One region of the Bradyrhizobium sp. 25ACV genome, then DNA from elsewhere that is predicted to be linked to it. Evidence: predicted binding sites of a transcription regulator. Region 1 holds the regulator's gene; each other region holds the start of a gene.
What was found. Region 1 encodes LexA, which represses DNA repair genes until DNA is damaged. Its sites were predicted from a motif close to TGTTCNNNNTGTGTTCNG; they were not measured.
Positions count from the first base shown of each region.

Region 1 (4,679 bases):
TCCCGACGTCGCGCTGGACGACGGGCCGGACCGGCCGAGCGGGAGTTGAGCGATGTTGGCCGTGGCACTCGTCATTCTCGTCCTCACCATGGCCACCCTCCTGCTGATCGGTCTCGTTCTCTGGATCATGCCACGCCAGGCCTGAGCCTGCCTTCCATCCAGGGCTGAAAGCGGCAGGATAAATCGTGCCCGCTCCGCAATTTTGCCTCTGCTCCCGCGCTCGGTTAGAAGACTGTCGGAACATTTCGTCCGAACGTGCCGAGCAGGAGTTTCGCCGTGGCCTTGATGCCGGTTTCCGACGCCCTTGCTGCGGTGCTGGCGGGTGCAGCGCCGCTGCCTGCAGAGACGGTTTCGCTCGACGAAGCCTACCATCGCGTGCTCGCGCAGGACGTCGCTGCGCGGCGCACCCAACCGCCCCAGGCGATGTCGGCGATGGACGGCTATGCCGTGCGCGCGGCCGATGCGGCGACAATCGATTCAAGGCTGATGATGATCGGTGAGGTCGCAGCGGGCCGTCCGTTCGCGGGAAAGGTCGGCGCCGGCGAAGCCGTGCGGATCTTCACCGGGGGCGTCGTTCCCGACGGCGCCGATGCTGTCGTGATCCAGGAGGACACGATCGCCGAGGGCCAGCACATAACGATCAAGGAAGCCGCGATCGTGGGTCGGCACATCCGCCCCGCCGGCGTCGATTTCCGCGAGGGCGACGTTCTCCTGTGCAAGGGAACCCGTCTGACGGAGCGCGATCTCGCCCTCGCCGCTGGAATGAATCACCCGCTTCTCGCCGTCTGCCGCCGTCCGAAGGTCGCGATCCTCGCCACCGGCGATGAACTGGTGATGCCGGGCTCAACGCCCGGGCACGGCCAGATCGTCTATTCCAACGGCTATGCCCTGCACGCGCTCGCCCGCAGCGAGGGCGCCGAGACCATCGACCTCGGTGTTGCCGCCGATACGCTGGAGGCCACCACCGCCGGCATCCGCCGCGCGCGCGAAAGCGGCGCCGACGTCCTGGTTACGACCGGAGGCGCATCGGTCGGCGACCACGATCTGGTCCAGCAGGCGCTCAAGGAAGAAGGCATCGCGATGGCGTTCTGGAAGATCGCGATGCGGCCCGGCAAGCCGATGATGCACGGACGGTTAGGGACGATGGGCGTCATCGGCCTGCCCGGCAATCCCGTATCGTCCTATGTCTGCGCCTTCCTGTTCATGGTGCCGCTGATTCGCGCGCTGTCGGGCCGTTCGGTGATTCATCACCATCGCGAGCGCGTCGTGCTGGGCCGCGATCTCAGCGCCAACGACCAGCGCGAGGATTATCTGCGCGCGCGCCTGGAAAAGCGCGACGATGGCACGCTCGTCGCCCTTCCCGTCAGCCATCAAGACTCCTCTCTGCTTGCGAATCTTGCTGCAGCACAGGTACTTCTCGTGCGCGCACCGTTTGCGCCAAAGGCCGAGGCCGGCAGCCCCTGCGAGATGCTAAGGCTCCCCGTCTGACCTGCGCGGCCACACGCATTCCGCGAGCTTCGCTCTGTTCACGGTAAATTAAGCAGTTGCGGAACATGTATCGAACATATAGTGTCCGTTCATGATTTGTTTCGAGGATGTAGCGGCTTATCGCTGAATTCATCGTCTCGGAATCGAACGACATCAACCGGGGGACTTTGGTCGAGATGTTAACGCGCAAACAATACGAGCTTCTGCGGTTCATCAGCGAACGCTTGAAGGAAAGCGGCGTGCCGCCGTCCTTCGACGAGATGAAGGATGCGCTCGATCTGCGCTCGAAGTCAGGCATCCACCGCCTGATCACCGCGCTCGAAGAGCGCGGCTTCATCCGCCGCCTGCCCAACCGCGCCCGGGCCATCGAAGTGATCAAGCTGCCGGAGCTCCAGGCTGCCGCCGGCAACCGACGCGGCTTCACGCCAAGCGTCATCGAGGGCAATCTCGGCAAGGTCCGCGCGAGCTCCAGCGCGTCCGCGGACGAGGGCGAGCGGCCCGTTGCGGTGCCGGTGATGGGCCGCATCGCGGCCGGCACTCCGATCGAGGCATTGCAGACCCGCAGCCACACCATCAGCGTGCCGCCCGACATGCTCGGCTCCGGCGAGCATTACGCGCTCGAAGTGCGCGGCGATTCCATGGTCGAGGCCGGCATCCTCGACGGCGACATGGCGTTGATCCAGCGCAACGAGAGCGCCGATACCGGCGACATCGTGGTGGCGCTGATCGACGACGAGGAAGCCACGCTCAAGCGTTTCCGCCGCCGCGGCGCCTCGATCGCGCTGGAGCCCGCCAACGCCGCTTATGAGGTGCGCATCCTGCCGCCGAACCGCGTGAAGATTCAGGGCAAGCTGATCGGGCTTTATCGCAAGTACTGATACCGGAACTACTCATACCGGAAGTACTCAGCGCCTCGCGCGCGCCTTCGATCGGCATCGCCGATCAGAGATTGGAGCGGATGATGGTCCGCTCCGGCTGGATAGTCTTTCTGGTACTGCACAGATTATCTGGCCCCTCCTTGTCCGCGACATCCCCGGCAGGCCGCGCGAAGCAACATCGCTTCGCGGCCTTTCGAGGTCGAGGGGGACAGCCCGAATGCGCCAGATCGTTTGAGCGCAACCGCAGCAACGCTGGGCGCGTCATCATGTCGGCCAGGACACGGCCGTGATCTAGAAAATCCGCAACGACCGCGATGCAGCGCGTACACAGCCGAGCTGGCGATACTCGGGCTGGCTGGTTTCGCCGGTCGTTGACGCGCGCCTGCCAAATGCACGGAAGCCGACTTTGTTCCTATCGAATTCGGAAAAGATGGAAAAGATAATGTGATCGGGGCTCGCGGATCCCAGCCGCAGATTTGCCTACAACCAAGCAGACCGTCACGTGCTTCCACTCTGGTAGGGGCCTGCGCCTCCGAAAGAGGTGCGGGTCGCTATCTCTGCATTGAGGAGCACCCGATGTGTGACTACAGCCTGCATGCCGTCGCGACGCGCCCCGCAGAAGTCGGCGAGACGATCGTCACGACAACATTCCGCGGCACCTCGACGCGCGGCTTCGCCTCCGAAGCCGATCTCTCCGTCGCAGTCTGCCTGCTGCCGGGAACGGAGCTCGCTTTCGCCGACAACGTCCGTTACGACAACCGCTGGATCTGGACGCGCACCGTCAACTCCCGCGTCGGCAAGTTCGGCAAGATCGATCCGCACATTCCCGATCGCCATCATGATGCGATCGAATTCCCGGACGGCAAATCCGTGCTGGTGACGCAGCTCGTCGAAGGCCAGCGCGCAACCGTGCTGCAACTGCCCGTGACCCAGCCGATCGGCGAGCGCGAGCACAAGCCGCAGATCATCGCCGACAGTCGCCCGACGGTCACGCGACTGCCGATCGGCTGACGCCCTCCGGCCGACGGGTCGAGGGCCAGGATTGAAATGCCGTCGCCGGCCGAGGCCGGCGAGCCCGGTGGGTTTTTGTTTCACGAAATTCGAGCGGCGAACCTCGTCGCCGCACGAAGTTTGGGCCGTCCTGCCTGAATTTTGAACCTCCGCTCCGCAGCCAAATGACCGATGCTGTCGTGGTTTGAGGCGGCGGACACGCTCGATGAAAACCTTCATTCGCGTCGTTGAACTCTGGGTGCCTGACCGGACGCGCATGCGGCTGGAATTCGGCGGCGGCCTCTACGATGAAGGGCTGTCCGCGTTCAAGGCCTTCAGCGAAGAGCTGAACTTCGGATATGACGAGGGGCTTCCAGGCAAGGCCTGGGCCTGCGGCCATCCAATCATCCTCACGAAATTCGCCAACTCCTATTTCAAGCGGACCGATCAGGCCGTCGCGGCCGGCCTCACTTGCGGCGTGGCGGTGCCGGTGTTCGCAGGCGAATTCCTGCAAGCCGTGATGGTGCTGTTCTGCGGCGGCGACGAGGCGCATGTCGGCGCGATCGAACTCTGGCACAACGATCCTGATCTCTCCCACGAGATGGGCCTCGTCGACGGCTATTACGGCGCAGCTGACATGTTCGAATTCAACTCCCGCCACACCAGATTTCCTCGCGGCTTTGGACTGCCCGGACGCACCTGGAAGGCTGGCCTGCCGCTGATCATCAAGGACTTGCACGACGCCAAGAGCTTCCTGCGCTGGGAGGACGCAGCCAAGGTCGGGATCAATCTCGGCGTCGGCGTGCCCTACCGAACCGGCACCGACCAGACATGGGTCCTGACTTTCCTCTCCGCGCAGGCAACGCCGATTGCGCGGCGCTTCGAGATCTGGGTCCCGAACGAGGCCCGTTCCGCGCTGGTCTTTCGCGCCGGCGATTGCAGCGCGCACACCGACCCTGCCGCGCTCTATGCGACCAGATTCATCTCCCGAGGCGAAGGCAGCATCGGCGGCGCCTGGGCCACCGGCATGCCGGCGCTCAGCGACGATCTCACCCACGACGGCTCGGTCGCCGGCTCGGACGCCTGCGCAGCCGGGCTGGACCGAATGGTGGCCCTGCCAGTCATCGGCAACGCAAGGCTCGAAGCTGTGCTGGCCTGGTATCTGTAATCAATCGCGTCAATCGTCGGCCTGCAAGTCGGTCTCCGATGGCGTTGCGTCGCGGCTGCGGGGAGCCGCCCTCGGCACAAGCCTGCCGTCGAAGTCCCCTTCGCCCGCACCGGCCGGTAACCACGGGCGGTTCGTGCCTCTCGCCCTCACCGCCT
Region 1 is NZ_JAVAYO010000006.1:54,586-59,264, forward strand. It holds gene RAD04_RS15390 (hypothetical protein) at 1-49, shown strand, start outside; gene RAD04_RS15395 (molybdopterin molybdotransferase MoeA) at 277-1,488, shown strand; gene lexA (transcriptional repressor LexA) at 1,665-2,366, shown strand; gene RAD04_RS15405 (hypothetical protein) at 2,943-3,377, shown strand; gene RAD04_RS15410 (GAF domain-containing protein) at 3,583-4,524, shown strand; gene RAD04_RS15415 (ComEC/Rec2 family competence protein) at 4,534-4,679, opposite strand, start outside.

Region 2 (4,679 bases), on a different contig from region 1:
CGTCAGATCAATTCCGGGCGGCTACGGATGATGTTTCCGCCGCCACCGCCAGCCGTGGTGCAGCGGCGCAGAAGGCGCCATCCGATGCCGACTTTCATCCGGCCGGTTCGGGCCGCCTGGCCGATCGCTTCAGCTCCCGGTCGATACGCAGCTGCACGCGCCGAATCGCCAACAGGTCGATTTTCGTCTCGGTCTTGCCGGTCTTGACCTGCTCGCCAATGCGGAACTGCCACTGCCAGATTCCGGGAATCGCCGTCTTGGCGACGGTGAACTCGACGCCCCTGTGATTCATGGCGACCTCCCACGATTCACTCTCCATGACTGCAAACATGTTGGGCGTCCCAATATTCCGGAGACAAGCAAATTTTGTCGGTAAGCCCCGGACAGTTCGGGGATATCTCGAAAGCGCGCCTGCCCCCGAAACAGGCGAAACCGGCTCTCGAAAGACGCCGGTCCGTGAGACAGTGAGGCTGTCGCATACCCGTGGTTCTCCGACCATGAACAAAGTTCCTGGGCTGCACCCGGCTGCGCCGGTGCGCCGAATCGGACGGGCCGCAGGGGCCCCGCGGAGGGTTACCGGTTTCCGTGCAAGCGGCGGCATATGCCTTGCTTGGTCTGGCGACGGCAAAAACAGCAAGGGCCCGTCATGCTCGGCATTCCCCGCCGCTACAGTCATTTCGTCTTCGGCATCATCCAGTCCGGACTGACCTCGCTGATCGCGGCGGGAATCGCCAGCTTGCCCGCAGGCAGCGCGATGAGCTTCGTCGGGCACTGGATGGTGTCGTGGCTGATCGCCTGGGCAGCGATGCTGCCGATCGTGCTGCTGGCTGCGCCCGCGATCCGCACCTTCTCGCTGCTCCTGACCCAGGAGGAGCGGGACCCGCGAACCGCCCGGAAGGCATGAAAAAGCCCCGCCTGGGGAGAGCCAGACGGGGCAAAAAGTTATTGGAGGCTGAGGTGCTGGGCTGCAACACCATAGCCTCATCATCCTAGCCGGCTCCGCTTACGGCAGCCTGACAGGCGGCAGATTTCCGAGCCCGACCACTGAGGCCGCAGACTGGCCCCGCACCCGTCCCAATTTCGACATCCGTTCGCACAACTGCGGACACACCCGTCGGCAAGATTCCACAGCGTTCGGCGCAGCCATGGGGGAAACGTGGCACGCCGACCACGGGGTGGCATCATGGATAACGTAGAGCGGTCATTCGCCGCCGCGACAGCGGCTGGCTTCGTGGTGCTGGTGATCGGCCTCGTGCTGCTGGCGCTGCTTTAGGACAGGCGCAGGCGCAGCCTTCCCCTGGATGATGGGTACGGGGTTGCCGCATTCTCAAAAACTGGAAAACAACCCCATGCACAGTAGGCCGCATGGAAATTCAGTTGTCTTTTCAATGGATTAAGTTTGGTGTTTAGATGCCGTCATGGCGCTCTGTGGGCCGGTCAAATCGGCCCGACCTGGGCCTCCCGACAGATTGCGGTGATAAGGCGACCGCCTCCCGCCGCCACCCAAGGTCTTAAGAAGGGCCGCCACCGTATCGTCGGCGCGCGTTTGTCAGCTTCGGAAGCCCCCGGCCGGATCTAGTGGATCTTGATTTCGTTCAGGGGAAGGTGGAGCTCGGCGGCGCGCTCTTGGCGGTCCTTCTTGCGGAACTCGTTTTCCGCGCGCTCGAACTTTATCAGCTCCTCCTGTGCCGCCTTCAGCAGGGGATTGCGCCTGATCGTATCGCGGTTGGTGTTGTCCGTCATGACTGAGGTCCCCAGAGTTGCGGTCCCATCCTGGAGAAGGCCCGAGACCGCGAAAAGGTTCGTTGCCGCAGGATTACGGAATTCTGACGGCGGCCGGGCCATGCGTCTTTGATGCGCGTCAGCCTCGGCCGGGGAATCACGTTGCGGCAGCCCTGCTATTTCGGCGGCTGCAGTCCGGGGGATATGACCCAGTCGTGCAGGTGATTGGCGACGTCGGCCTGGCGGGCCTTCGTGAGCAGGGCGTCCCGCTCGGGCCCGGGCGGAAGCCTGGAGGCCTGTTCCTCGACCTGCTTCACCCATGCGGAGAGTCGGTCTTGAAGCGTCAGCTGCTGCTTGAAACGTCGCCGCCTGGACATGGCGCGCTCCTTTCCGTGCGAGGAAGGCGGGAGCGCAATCGGCGTTCTCATCACCGATAGTGGCCTCGCTTCGTGCGGTGATGGCCCATTAAGGACAATTAACGGGAGCCGCGTCTGTCCAGTTGTGTGCACAACGCGAATAGGGAGGGGGACGTGGAGATGCTCACGGACAAACCCCCAAATCCGCAAAAGAACATATTGCGAACCTAGAACAAATAGGGTACGTTGCTTTTATCGCCGAGCCGCCTCGCCAATCGTTTGTCCCTCACGCGAATCCTCGCCATAAGGAGCACGACCCAATGTCCGCCACTGCCCTGCGTATCGTCGAAGGATCTTCCATGGACAAGAGTAAAGCTCTGGCCGCCGCGCTCTCTCAGATCGAGCGCCAGTTCGGCAAGGGCTCGGTGATGAAGCTCGGCAAGAACGACCGGTCCATGGACATCGAGGCGGTGTCGTCAGGCTCGCTCGGGCTCGATATCGCGCTCGGCATCGGCGGCTTGCCCAAGGGACGCATCGTCGAGATCTACGGGCCGGAATCGTCGGGCAAGACCACGCTGGCGCTGCACACGGTGGCGGAAGCGCAGAAGAAGGGCGGCATCTGCGCCTTCATCGACGCTGAGCACGCGCTCGACCCGGTCTATGCCCGCAAGCTCGGCGTCAACATCGACGAGCTCCTGATCTCGCAGCCCGACACCGGCGAGCAGGCGCTGGAAATCTGCGACACGCTGGTGCGCTCGGGTGCGGTCGACGTCATGGTGATCGATTCGGTCGCCGCGCTGGTGCCGAAGGCCGAGCTCGAGGGCGAGATGGGTGATGCGCTGCCGGGTCTGCAGGCGCGTCTGATGAGCCAGGCGTTGCGCAAGCTGACGGCCTCCATCAACAAGTCCAACACCATGGTGATCTTCATCAACCAGATCCGCATGAAGATCGGTGTGATGTACGGCTCGCCGGAAACCACGACCGGCGGCAACGCGCTGAAGTTCTACGCCTCCGTCCGCCTCGACATCCGCCGCATCGGCGCGATCAAGGAGCGCGACGAAGTGGTCGGCAACACCACGCGCGTGAAGGTGGTGAAGAACAAGCTGGCGCCGCCCTTCAAGCAGGTCGAGTTTGACATCATGTACGGCGAGGGCGTCTCGAAGATGGGTGAGATCCTCGATCTCGGCGTCAAGGCCGGCATCGTCGAGAAGTCAGGCGCCTGGTTCTCCTATGACAGCCAGCGCCTCGGCCAGGGCCGCGAGAACTCGAAAGCGTTCCTGAAGGCCAACCCCGACATCACCGCCAAGATCGAGACCTCGATCCGCCAGAACTCCGGCCTGATCTCCGAGCAGATTTTGGCCGGCACGCCGGAGAGCGACGCCGACGGCGAGGAGCCGACGGAGGAGTAAAATCTAACGCGAAGAGTTTTCGCGAGGAGCGGGCGCTGAAGACGTTGAGTTGCCGACGTCGTCAGTGCCCGTTTCGTTTTGCGTGAGGGTGGGGCGCGCCGACGATGAAACGGATGATTCTGACCAGTTCGTCCGGCGCTGGCCTCACCTATGCCGATCGCGCTGACATGGTCGTCCCGTTGATCTTTCGATTCGTATCTGGGCCCCTGCCTACGTCGCACCACCTTGAGACCTACCTCACGGGTGTCTCGCACCGCAGCGATCCGGAAGTGCGGTGGTCCGATCTTGTTGCCCGATCTCCCGAGGCCGGCCTCGCGCACAAGCAGCTCCCGCTAGATTGGTTCTGCAAGGCCTACGGCTTCGATCTCATCGAACTGTGGTTTGATCCCCGTCCGAACGATCAATTGCAGCTGGTCTGGATTCTCGATTACCTGCGCTCACAATCCTACATGGCCGAGCGACTTAAATTGCGGCTCGTCGATTTCGATCTGCTCGAAGCAGACGCTGTGAGGCTGCGCGATCGTGCCGTGCGGGTGTTCGACGTAACGGAGCCCGACTTCGAGGCCGCTCGCATGGCCTGGGAAGCTTATCGGGCCCCCACGCCGGAGCTCTGTTTTGGGCTGCTGGGGCGTGAGTTTCCCACGCTGCCCTTCCTGAATCCGGCGATGGAGCAATTGCTGGCTGAACTGCCGTCAACGACGACTGGACTGGGCGCGACGGAATCACGGCTTCTCGATCTGATTGCGGCGGGCTGCAGCCGGACAAAGGAGCTGTTTCAGCCGGGCGGGCTGCTCGAAACGCGCGTGTTTGACCAGTGGGAGCTTGGGCCGTTGCTCGAAGGGCTTGCGTCCGGCCCGATGCCGGCGGTCGCAGGTCTCGATCCGAAACTCGAGACGCTTCCCCGGCACGATGCGCGAGGTCGAAACGCCGCCTTTCGCCGGAGCCGGCTGTCGCTGACGGAGTTTGGCAAAGCGGTTCTGGAAGGTCGGGAGGATTTTCGCCGTCATAACCCGATTCGGCGCTGGTGGGGCGGTACGTTGCTGACCAACGATCGACTGTGGCGGTGGCGGGAGGAGAGTCGCTCGTTGATCGCGCCTTAGGTCAGGAGCCGTAGGGTGGGCAAAGGCGCGTAAGCGCCGTGCCCACGATCTTTCACGTCATGCAGAGGCGGTGGGCACGCTTCCGCCTTCGC
Region 2 is NZ_JAVAYO010000015.1:126,715-131,393, reverse strand. It holds gene RAD04_RS29510 (hypothetical protein) at 95-292, opposite strand; gene RAD04_RS29505 (DUF2798 domain-containing protein) at 647-904, shown strand; gene RAD04_RS29500 (hypothetical protein) at 1,576-1,743, opposite strand; gene RAD04_RS29495 (hypothetical protein) at 1,899-2,099, opposite strand; gene recA (recombinase RecA) at 2,399-3,487, shown strand; gene RAD04_RS29485 (hypothetical protein) at 3,601-4,587, shown strand.
Region 2: the regulator LexA is predicted to act here: its motif matches at 2,289-2,306, upstream of recA (recombinase RecA).

Region 3 (4,679 bases), on a different contig from region 1:
GATCGTGGCCGAGCCCGATCTCGCCAATTTGCGCAACACCAAGAACATGCTGAGCGTGCTGAAGGCGGCGCGGCCGAACGACCGGCCGCCGCTGTACTGCCTCAACCAGGTCGGCATGCACAAGCGCGCGGAGATCGAGGTCAAGGCGTTCGCCAAGACGATGGAAAGCCAGCCGATCGCGGTGATCCCGTTCGATTCGAAACTGTTCTCGACCGCGGCCAATAACGGCCAGATGATCGCGGAAGTCTCCAAGAGCCACCGCACCACCGAGCTGTTCCAGAACATGGCGAACCGCCTCGCCGGGCGTGGCGAGGTCAAGAAGCCGAAGCGCTCGCTGCTCGGGCCGCTGCTGAAGAAGCTGAAGGGCAAGTCAAGCCGCAACTCGGCGCCGCATCGCAAGGCGTCGTAAGCGTACATAAAAAGGGGCGGACTACTTGTCCGCCCGCTGCTGCTTCTTCGCCAGCAGTTGCCGCAGCGCTGTGACCTTGGCCGCGGCCTGGTCCGGCGGCAAATCTGCCTTCACGAGGATTTCGGCCTCGGCCTCGCGGCCCTGCAACCCCAGCACGAGCGCGAGATTGGCGCGGACCCGCGCATCATTCTGATTGCGCTGATAAGCGCGGCCGAGCACCTGTTCGGCCTTCGGCAGATTGTTTTGCAGCATATAGGACAGGCCGAGATTGGACAGCACGGTCGGCTCGTCCGGCACGATCTTCAACGCCGCGGCATAATATTGCTGCGCCTCCTCGTTGCGGCCGAGCTGATCGAGCGCCGCACCCTGCGCCGACAGGATGCGCCAGTCCGGATCCTCCGGCGTATGCGCGCGGCTGAGAACGTCGAAGGCCTGCTGGAAACTGCCGCTGTCGGCGAGCGCGCGGCCATAGCCGGCGAGCAACGCCTTGTTGCTGGGATGAGCGAGCACGGCCTGCTCCATGACCGCAACCGCCTGCGCACGCTGGCCGCTCTCGCGCAGCGCCTTGCCGTAGGCGAGCGCAACGTTGGGATCACTGGGCTTGGCGCGATAGCGCTCGCGCAACGCGTCCATCTCTGGCTTGGCGTCGGCCTTGACCGCCGTTTCCGATCTGACGCCGAGCGCGCCGGTCACATCCTCGATGCCGGCGGTCTGGCAACCGCCGAGGACGAGCACCAGGAGTGCGGGAAGCAGCAATCTCGCCGGGGGAGCGGCGAGGGACGAACGCTTGGACATACTCTGATCACTCGGCAACTGATCAGAGATGCTTACCGATTAACGCTAAAGTCCCGTTAAGGACGCGGCTTGGGGGATCTTAAAGCATGATCCGGAAAAGTGCGCAGCGGTTTTCCGAAAAGATCATGCTTGAACAACAACCTAAAGCGCGATGACGTTCATCCTCATCGCATCGCGCTTTAGTCGGTGAACTCGGCACCGAATTCGCAGCCGATGCGCCATCTCAGGCGGCATTGGCGGGAATAGTCGGGTGCGAAGATGATGGTGAATTGCGGCGGCACTTCCAGGTATTCCGCCACCACTTTCACGCCGCCATCCGAGATATCGGTGATCGTGCAGTCCCGCGGCAGCGAGCCCGCGCCAAAATGGATCTTGGCGAGCCGGCTGCACACCCGACGTTCGCTTCTCCGGCGATTTGCAAGCATTTGAATTGTTCACCCGTTAGACCACGGCCCATCCCGCAGCCTTAGGAGTAGCGGACATTCGTTGGAATGTGCTGAGGACAGAAGCCGGCATTCGAGACGTAGTGTCGGCGTGGCGTTTACGATTGCTTAGGGCTTGCTCCCCGCCCCAGACCGTTCCCGTATTGTTCTTGCGAAAACGGCCCACCTCTGCTACCCCTAATTGTGCGAGAGGGGCAGGCTGGTTTGAGCATGGTTCAGCGGGTTTCCACCGTCGCCTTTGAGGGGATCGAGGCCCGTGCGGTCGACGTGCAGGTGCAGGTCGCGCCGGGCTTGCCGGCCTTCGCGATCGTCGGCCTGCCGGACAAGGCGGTGTCGGAGGCGCGCGAGCGGGTGCGCTCGGCGCTGATCGCCTCGGGGCTGGCGCTGCCGGCGCGGCGGATCATCGTCAATCTGGCGCCGGCCGACCTCCCGAAGGAAGGCAGCCATTACGACCTGCCGATCGCACTCGGCCTGATGGCGGCGATTGGCGCGATCCCGCCGGATGCGCTGACCGGCTTCACCGTGCTCGGCGAGCTCGGCCTCGACGGCTCGATCGCGCCCGTGGCCGGGGTTCTTCCCGCCGCGTTCGGCGCCAATATGCGCGAGGAAGGGTTGATCTGCCCGGCCTCGTGCGGCTCCGAAGCGGCGTGGGCGAGCCCGGACATCCAGATCATCGCGGCAAGCTCGCTGATCCAGATCGCCAACCACTTCAAAGGCACCCAGGTGCTGTCGCGGCCGTCACCGAAGGTGCACGAGCCCGCCGCCTCCACACTCGACCTGCGCGACATCAAGGGTCAGGAAAGCGCCAAGCGCGCGCTGGAGATCGCCGCCGCCGGCGGGCATCATTTGCTCATGATCGGCGCGCCCGGCGCCGGCAAATCGATGCTGGCGGCGCGCCTGCCCTCGATCCTGCCGCCGCTGTCACCGAGCGAACTGCTGGAGGTCTCGATGATCGCCTCCGTTGCCGGCGAGATCGAGGGCGGGGCGCTGACGGCGCGGCGGCCGTTCCGCTCGCCGCATCATTCCGCCAGCATGGCCGCGCTCACCGGCGGCGGCATGCGCGCAAAACCCGGCGAGATCTCGCTGGCGCATCAGGGCGTGCTGTTCCTCGACGAGCTGCCCGAATTCGATCCGCGCGTACTGGATTCGCTGCGGCAGCCGCTGGAGAACGGCGAGGTCGCGGTGTCGCGCGCCAACCATCGCGTCACCTACCCTGCCCGCTTCATGCTGGTCGCAGCGATGAATCCGTGCCGCTGCGGCAACGCGTTCGAGCCGGGCTATGCCTGCAAGCGCGGCCGCGTCGACCGCTGCACCGGCGACTACCAGGCGCGCATCTCCGGTCCCCTGATGGACCGCATCGACCTGCGCATCGAAGTTCCCGCCGTGACCGCGGCCGATCTGATTCTGCCACCGCCGGCGGAAGGCTCCGCCGAGGTCGCCGCCCGCGTGGCGGCGGCGCGCGACATCCAGCTCGCGCGTTATGCCGATGCCGGCCTGCCCCATGTCCGCACCAATGCCGAGGCTCCTGCCTCTGTGCTGGAGGAGATCGCCAAGCCGGACGCGCAGGGCCAGAAGCTGCTGCGCGACGCCGCCGAGACCATGCGGCTGTCGGCGCGCGGCTATCACCGCGTGCTGCGGGTGGCGCGCACGCTGGCCGACCTCGATCGCGCCGACAAGATCGGCCGGCTGCATCTGGCCGAAGCCTTGTCCTACCGCGCACTCGCGGAGGATGTGCGCCAGATGGCTTGATCATTCCGCGCATCAACCCGGCGGTAACGAGTTTCCTTTACGCTCTGCAAACCATAAGGCCCAATGAGTTCCCGGGAGCAGTTCCTGGCGGCCTTGGCGAGTCCTTGGCGAGTAGAGTGTCATGTTGCGTTTCAAGATCCTGGCCTCGGTTGTTCCCTTGTTGGCGGCTGCGGTGTTCGCCCGCGCAGAGATCGGATCGGTCTCGCATCCCTGCATCGCCCTCGGCGAAACCTCGGTCGAGCTCACCTCCCTGTTCTGGACGGCCGGCGTCCATGTCGCGTTCACCGAAGATCCCGCCCGGGCCACGGTGCGGGTTCAGATCACCGACGATGCCGATACTGCGGACTTCGCCGTGGTCGACGACGGTCTCGGTTCCGAGCCGGATTCCTGTCAGGCCAATGCCTCGAGGCGCCTCGTCTCGATTGCCGCTCAGCCCGTCGATGGCGGCCAGGTGATCTATCTCTCCACCGAAGGGCCGGCGGATTACCGCATCTATGTGCGCTCGAAGTCGTTCTCGCAGCGCGAGGCCGCGGCGCTGATCGTCGGCGCCCATGGCGGCCATCGCCCGCTCCCGCTCCAGGCCGCCTCGCTCTGATGCGTTAACACCTCGTCAACCCTGTTTGGAGGCAGCGCCAAAGCCTCAAGCTGTTCGCAAGGTCAGAGCGACATCGTCGCAGACGGCGGGTGGCGGGATTCGAAAAAGAGTCGGGGTCGGTGACGATGGGTCGGACGTTCCGGATCAAGGTGCGCATGCGCCGTTTCAGGCGACAGCATCCCCGCATCGCCTTCGCGATCCGCTCTTTCATGATCTTCTCGGCGACCTTCGGCGGCGCCTACGGTTTCGTGTCCGGCAGCCGGTCCGAAAGCTCCGGCTACGATCCCCACACCTTTGCGATCGGCGCGAGCTTCCTGTTCGCGCTCGCCTGCCTCGGCCTTGCGACGCTGAGCATGCGCCTGCGTTTCGTGAACAAGCGGCTGCGTACCCTCGCCGCCCACAACGAGGCGCTGATCGACCGCAATTGGGAGCTGAAGGAGGCGGAAGAACGCGCCCGCAGCCTGTTCGAGCAGCAGGGCGACCTCATCGTGCTGCGCGCTACCGATGGCCGCATCACTTTTGCCAACGAAGCCTATTGCGCGCTCGCAGGACAGGCGCGCAGCGCGCTGGTCGGCACGCGTTTCGATTTCGACGTGCTGGAGCAGGGCGACAGCGCGCGCGAGAGCAGCGGCACACGCATCCACGACCAGAAGATCGCAACCCCGCTCGGCGCGCGCTGGATCGCCTG
Region 3 is NZ_JAVAYO010000005.1:268,091-272,769, reverse strand. It holds gene RAD04_RS14080 (AAA family ATPase) at 1-409, shown strand, start outside; gene RAD04_RS14075 (tetratricopeptide repeat protein) at 431-1,204, opposite strand; gene RAD04_RS14070 (PilZ domain-containing protein) at 1,384-1,629, opposite strand; gene RAD04_RS14065 (YifB family Mg chelatase-like AAA ATPase) at 1,858-3,396, shown strand; gene RAD04_RS14060 (hypothetical protein) at 3,518-3,991, shown strand; gene RAD04_RS14055 (ATP-binding protein) at 4,117-4,679, shown strand, end outside.
Region 3: the regulator LexA is predicted to act here: its motif matches at 1,781-1,798, upstream of RAD04_RS14065 (YifB family Mg chelatase-like AAA ATPase).